One region of the Bradyrhizobium sp. IC3195 genome, then DNA from elsewhere that is predicted to be linked to it. Evidence: predicted binding sites of a transcription regulator. Region 1 holds the regulator's gene; each other region holds the start of a gene.
What was found. Region 1 encodes LexA, which represses DNA repair genes until DNA is damaged. Its sites were predicted from a motif close to TGTTCNNNNTGTGTTCNG; they were not measured.
Positions count from the first base shown of each region.

Region 2: a site for LexA is predicted at 1,013-1,030, ahead of I6F09_RS28620 (ribonuclease T2). Genes of this name have one in related genera too.
Region 3: a site for LexA is predicted at 1,059-1,076, ahead of recA (recombinase RecA). Genes of this name have one in related genera too.

Region 1 covers NZ_JADYVG010000009.1:55,146-57,411, reverse strand. Annotated here, with positions in the region: gene I6F09_RS18995 (hypothetical protein) at 1-427, opposite strand, end outside; gene lexA (transcriptional repressor LexA) at 813-1,514, opposite strand; gene glp (gephyrin-like molybdotransferase Glp) at 1,691-2,266, opposite strand, start outside.
Region 2 covers NZ_JADYVG010000019.1:139,524-141,789, reverse strand. Annotated here, with positions in the region: gene I6F09_RS28630 (hypothetical protein) at 7-312, opposite strand; gene I6F09_RS28625 (hypothetical protein) at 497-958, shown strand; gene I6F09_RS28620 (ribonuclease T2) at 1,077-1,769, shown strand; gene rlmJ (23S rRNA (adenine(2030)-N(6))-methyltransferase RlmJ) at 1,893-2,266, shown strand, end outside.
Region 3 covers NZ_JADYVG010000002.1:665,875-668,140, reverse strand. Annotated here, with positions in the region: gene I6F09_RS06960 (hypothetical protein) at 324-494, opposite strand; gene I6F09_RS06955 (hypothetical protein) at 650-850, opposite strand; gene recA (recombinase RecA) at 1,168-2,256, shown strand.

The DNA.
Region 1 (2,266 bases):
TCGGCAGGCGCGTGATCGTGGGCCGCGTGTCGGCGACGATCTGCGGCTTGTGCTCGCGCTCGGGGGCTGGCTGCGTCACCGGCAATTGCAGCACGGTCGCGCGCTGACCTTCGACGAGCTGCGTCACCAGCACGTATTTGCCGTCGGGGAATTCGATCGCGTCATGATGGCGATCGGGAATGTGCGGGTCGATCTTGCCGAACTTGCCGACGCGAGAGTTCACGGTGCGCGTCCAGATCCAGCGGTTGTCGTAGCGGACATTGTCGGCGAAAGCGAGCTCCGTCCCCGGCAGCAGACAGACCGCGACGGAGGGATCGGCTTCGGAAGCGAAACCGCGCGTCGAGGTGCCGCGGAAGGTTGTCGTGACGATCGTCTCGCCGACTTCGGCGGGGCGCGTCGCGACGGCATGCAGGCTGTAGTCACACATCGGGTGCTCCTCATGCTGGGATAGCGACCCGCGTCTCTTTCGAGGCGCAGGCCTCTATCAGAGTGGAAGCATACAACGCTCTGCTCGGTTATGGGCAAATCTGCGGCTCGCGTCCGCAGCGCGCGATCACATTATCTTTCCCGGATTCGATAGGAACAAACCTCGCGTCCTTGCATTCGGCCGGAGCTATCAGCACTGCCGGCACAACTCTACCGGCGAAGCAGAAATGGCTGCGCGCCTGCGCGGGGGAATGTCGCGCGGGAAGATGGACCGGACAGCCGGCGCAGAACCAGAGAAACCGTCCAGCCGGAGCGGACAAGTATCCGCTCCGATCCTGGATCGCCGATGCCGATCGAAACGCGCGCGGCGCTTGATGTTTCCCGTATCAGTACTTCCGGTAAAGCCCGATCAGCTTGCCCTGGATCTTCACGCGGTTCGGCGGAAGAATGCGGACCTCGTAGGCGGCATTGGCGGGCTCGAGCGCGATCGAGGCGCCGCGGCGGCGGAAGCGCTTGAGCGTGGCCTCCTCGTCGTCGATCAATGCCACCACGATGTCGCCGGTATTTGCGGTCTCGTTGCGCTGGATCAGCGCCATGTCGCCGTCGAGGATGCCGGCCTCGACCATCGAATCGCCGCGCACTTCGAGCGCGTAGTGCTCGCCCGAGCCGAGCATGTCCGGCGGCACGCTGATGGTATGGCTGCGGGTCTGCAGCGCCTCGATCGGCGTGCCGGCGGCGATGCGGCCCATCACGGGCACCGCGACGGGGCGCTCGCCCTCGTCCGCGGGCGGGCTGGAGCTCGCGCGCACCTTGCCGAGATTGCCCTCGATCACGCTCGGGGTGAAGCCACGGCGATTGCCGGCGGCGGCCTGGAGCTCGGGCAGCTTGATCACCTCGATGGCACGGGCACGGTTGGGCAGGCGGCGAATGAAGCCGCGCTCCTCGAGCGCAGTGATCAGGCGATGGATGCCTGACTTCGAGCGCAGGTCGAGCGCATCCTTCATCTCGTCGAAGGACGGCGGCACGCCGCTTTCCTTCAGACGTTCGCTGATGAACCGCAGAAGCTCGTATTGTTTGCGCGTCAACATCTCGACCAAAGTCCCCCGGTTGATGTCGTTCGATTCCGACACGATGAAGCCGGCACTAAGCCGCTACATCCTCGAAACAAATCATGAACGGACACTATATGTTCGATATGTGTTCCGCAACTGCTTAATTTATGGTGAACGCGGCCAAGCTCGCGGAATGCGTGTGGCTGGGCGGCTCAGACGGGCAGCCGGAGCACCTCGCAAGGCGTGCCGGCCTCGGCCTTCGGCGCGAACGGTGCGCGCACCAGAAGTACCTGTGCCGCAGCGAGATTCGCAAGAAGGGAGGAGTCCTGATGGCTGACCGGAAGGGCGACGCGCGTGCCGTCGTCGCGCTCCTCCAGCCGCGCGCGCAGATAGTCCTCGCGCTGGTCGTTGGCGGCGAGATCGCGGCCCAGCACGGCGCGCTCGCGCCGATGATGAATCGCTGAACGGCCCGACAGGGCGCGAATCAAGGGGACCATGAACAGGAAGGCGCACACGTAGGACGACACGGGATTGCCGGGCAGGCCAATCACGCGCATCGCGCCTATCCGACCGTGCATCATCGGCTTGCCCGGCCGGATCGCGATCTTCCAGAACGCCATCGCGATGCCTTCGCCCTTGAGCGCCTGCTGGACCAGGTCGTGGTCGCCGACCGAGGCACCGCCGGTCGTGATCAGGATGTCGGCGCCGCTCTCGCGCGCGCGGCGGATGCCGGCGGACGTCGCCTCCAGTGTATCGGCGGCAATTCCGAGGTCGATGGTCTCGGCGCC
Region 2 (2,266 bases), on a different contig from region 1:
AGCGCCTCAGTACAGTGTGCGGATCGGCCGGTCGGCGGCGCCATAGGGCACCCAGCGGCAGGAGAACGAGATGTAGCCGCCCTCATAGGCCTGCACGCCCAGGAATTTCGCGACCTTGCCGTAGCGGGCGCAGTGATCGACGGCGACCTGACGCGCATCGACCTGGGTCGCCATCGAATAGGCGATGATGCCGCCGGTGTCGTTGCCCTTGAACGGCGGCACCAGAGAAAAGATGTCGGCGCGCGCCGACTGGCTCGCCATGCCCGAGACAATCAGGCTGGCAAGAAGGCCCGCGGCCGCAATGATTCGCATTCCCGTCACTCCAATTGGCTGGCGCCAGTCTACGGTGCCGGGACGGACGTGAAAAGAACCGAACCCCTGTTGGCCGCGACATCCTGGTCAAGTCCTGGCGAAGTGTTGCCGCGCTGCACTTGACCCGCCCCAACCTTCGCGGCACCGTCCAGCCTTCGCAAGACCTTAGCTGTCCGGATTGACCATGCGCGCCCCCTCCCTGAAATCGCTCCGCTTTGCCGCCGTGCTCGGCCTCATGTTGGGAGCGCTGTCGCTCGGCGAGGCCAGGGCCGCCAATCCGCTGGAGCTGAATTTCTGGCTGAGCGGGCCGCGCTATGACGGTGCCGTCGCCCCTTGCGACTGGGCTCTGCCGAGGATCGTGCACGAGTTCGCCGAAAAGGAATACACGTTCTGGAATTCTTCGTTGCAGATCACCGGTTTCTCCGCCGTTCGCGAGACCGCGTTCCGGCCCTGGCAGTCCGACAACATTCCGCGGCGCTATTGCACCGGCGAGGCCATGCTCAATGACGGCAAGGCGCGCAAGGTGCATTTCTCGATCATCGAGGATGGCGGCTTTGCCTCCTACGGCAACGGTGTCGAATGGTGCGTCGTCGGCGTCGACCGCAACTGGGCCTACAATCCGGCCTGCCGCGCCGCCAAGCCCTGATCAACAGCGGCGGATTCGGGCTGATCAGCCAGTCGATGGCTGCTGCCCCAATTTTGTTCTTGAAATGTTCCTATTGCCTGCTAGGCTGTATTGCACAGTCTAGTTGAGGGGCGTTGTCATGTTTCACTCCAGATTGCATTCGTTGTCCCGCCTGATGATCTCACTGACCCTCGCTGCGGGGTTGGCCACCCTCGCGGGCGGTGCGAAGGCACAGGACAAGCGGCAGAACGCCCCGGGCGAGTTCGATTTCTATGTGCTGGCGCTGTCGTGGTCGCCCTCGTTCTGCGAGGAAGCCGCCGAACGGGGCGGCCGGTCCCAGATGCAATGCGGCGGACGGCCCTACGCCTTCGTGGTGCATGGGCTGTGGCCGCAATACGAGAACGGTTTTCCGGAGTATTGCCAGCGCCCGGCGCCGCGGCTGAACCGCAACATCGTCTCCTCGATGCTCGATTTGATGCCGGCGCCGGGCCTGATCTTCAACGAATGGGACAAGCACGGCACCTGCTCCGGGCTGGAGGGCCGCGGCTATTTCGAGATGATCCGCAAGGCGCGCGCTGCGATCAAGATTCCGGCCGAATATCTCGATCTGGCGCAGGCCAAGACCGTTGCGCCGGCGGAGGTCGAGGAGGCCTTCGTCAAGGCCAATCCGGGTCTCAGCAATGCCGCCGTCTCGGTCACCTGCAACCGGACACGGCTGTCCGAGGTCCGCATCTGCCTCAGCAAGGACCTGCAATTCCGCGCCTGCGACGAGATCGAGCGCCGCGCCTGCCGCCGCGACCAGGTGACGATGCCGCCGATCAGGGGCGGGTAGCTCAGTCATTGCGAGCGCAGCGAAGCAATCCAGAGTGCCTCCGCGGACGCATTTCTGGATTGCTTCGCTGCGCTCGCAATGACAGGGGTTAGGATCGCGCCAGACAACGTAGTCCTCTCCGCCATGAACTACCGCCACGCCTTCCACGCCGGCAGCTTCGCCGATGTCATCAAGCACATCGTGCTGGCGCGCATCCTTACTTATCTGCAGGACAAGCCGGCAGCGTTCCGCGTCATCGACACCCATGCCGGCGCCGGCCTCTACGATCTCGACAGCGACGAGGCGCGCCGCGGCGGCGAATGGCTGACCGGCATCGCGCGGCTGCTGCAGGCGCGCCTGTCGAACGAGAGCGCAGCGCTGACGAAGCCTTATCTCGACATCGTCCGCGCCTTCAATCCGAAGGGGGAGCTCAAGGCCTATCCGGGCTCGCCGTTGATCGCGCGCGGCCTGCTCAGGCCGCAGGACCGGCTCGTCGCCTGCGAGCTCGAGCCGAAGGC
Region 3 (2,266 bases), on a different contig from region 1:
CGTCGTGCTGGTGATAGGTCTGGTTTTGCTGGCGGTGCTCTAGCAGGCGCTGCTGCAGACGGAACTGACGTGCTGGGCCGTCCTATCGAAGGCGCCGGCGCGCCTTGCCTCTCAAAAGTGGCAAAACAACCCCATGCACAGTACGGGTCCTGGCGATTTCATCGCTTCGCCAAGGGGTTGCTGGTAGTATTTAGCTACCTGGTGCATCCGCGGTCGCGGCGCCCCGACCGGCGATGCCGATCGGAGGTTCCGGGCAAGGAACAGAGCGGAGTGCCGCATCGCGGGCGGGCCTGGCCCGCTCCGGACGGCGGTCCTGGCAGTGCCTAATGAACCTTGATCTCGTTCAGCGGCAGACGGAGCTCGGCGGCGCGCTCTTCGCGGTCCTTCTTGCGGAACTCGTTTTCCTTGCGCTCGAACTTCACCATCTCCTCGTGGGCGGCGTCCAGCAGCGGCTTTCGCCTCAGCGTGTCGTGGTGCGTGTCGTTGTTCGTCATGACCAGAGATCCCCAAAAGTTGCGGTCCCATCCCCACAGAAGGCCCGAGACCGCGAAAGGTTCGGTGCCGTAGGATTACGGAAACATGACGGCGCCCCGGTCGCGCGTCGTTGATCCCGGTCATGTTCGCTTCGAGGAACCCGGCGCAGGCCCGGCTATTTCGGCGGCTGCAGCCCTGGCGATTTGACCCAATCGTTCAGATGATTGGCAACGTCGGCCTGGCGCGCCTTCTTGAGCAGCGCGTCCCGCTCCGGCCCGGGAGGTAGCTTGGACGCCTGCTCGCGGACCTGCTTCACCCATGCCGACAGCCGGTCCTGAAGGGTCAGTTGCTGCTTGAAACGTCGTCGCTTCAACATGGCGCGCTCTTTCCTTGCGAGGAGGCGGGAGCGCGAGGTCAGCGTTCTCATCACCGATAGTGGCCAGGGTCCGCGCGGTGATGATGCATTAGGATCCAGAAATGGATCCGCGTCTGTTCAGTTGTGCACGCAGTGCGGACGGCGTGACGATCCAGCATGGCCGGTTCGACCAGCTCCGTTGTCTCCTGGTCTAGTCAAAATCGGGCAAAAGAACATATTGCGAACCTAGAACAAATGGGGTACATTGCTTTTATCGCCGAGCTGCCTCGCAACCGTTTGTCCCTCACGCGAATCCTCGCCATAAGGAGCACGACCCAATGTCCGCAACTGCCCTGCGTATCGTCGAAGGATCCTCCATGGACAAGAGTAAAGCTCTGGCCGCCGCGCTCTCCCAGATCGAGCGGCAGTTCGGCAAGGGCTCGGTGATGAAGCTCGGCAAGAACGACCGCTCCATGGACATCGAGGCGGTGTCCTCCGGCTCGCTCGGGCTCGATATCGCGCTCGGCATCGGCGGCCTGCCCAAGGGGCGCATCGTCGAGATCTACGGGCCGGAATCGTCCGGCAAGACCACGCTGGCGCTGCATACGGTGGCGGAAGCGCAGAAGAAGGGTGGCATCTGCGCCTTCATCGATGCCGAGCACGCGCTCGATCCGGTCTATGCCCGCAAGCTCGGCGTCAACATCGACGAGCTCCTGATCTCGCAGCCCGACACCGGCGAGCAGGCGCTGGAGATCTGCGACACCCTGGTGCGCTCGGGCGCGGTCGATGTTCTCGTGGTCGATTCGGTGGCGGCGCTGGTGCCGAAGGCCGAGCTCGAGGGCGAGATGGGCGATGCGCTGCCGGGACTTCAAGCACGGTTGATGAGCCAGGCGCTGCGCAAGCTCACGGCCTCCATCAACAAATCCAACACGATGGTGATCTTCATCAACCAGATCCGCATGAAGATCGGTGTGATGTACGGCTCGCCGGAAACCACCACCGGCGGCAATGCGCTGAAATTCTACGCCTCCGTCCGCCTCGACATCCGCCGCATCGGCGCGATCAAGGAGCGCGACGAGGTGGTCGGCAACACCACGCGCGTCAAGGTGGTCAAGAACAAGCTGGCCCCGCCGTTCAAGCAGGTCGAGTTCGACATCATGTACGGCGAGGGCGTCTCCAAGATGGGCGAGATCCTCGATCTCGGCGTCAAGGCCGGCATCGTCGAGAAGTCCGGCGCCTGGTTCTCCTATGACAGCCAGCGCCTCGGCCAGGGCCGCGAGAACGCCAAGGCGTTTCTGAAGGGCAACCCCGACATCACCGCCAAGATCGAGACCGCGATCCGCCAGAATTCCGGCCTGATCGCCGAGCAGATTCTCGCCGGCACGCCGGAGCGCGACGCCGACGGCGAGGAGCCGGCGGACGAGTAAGACCTAACGC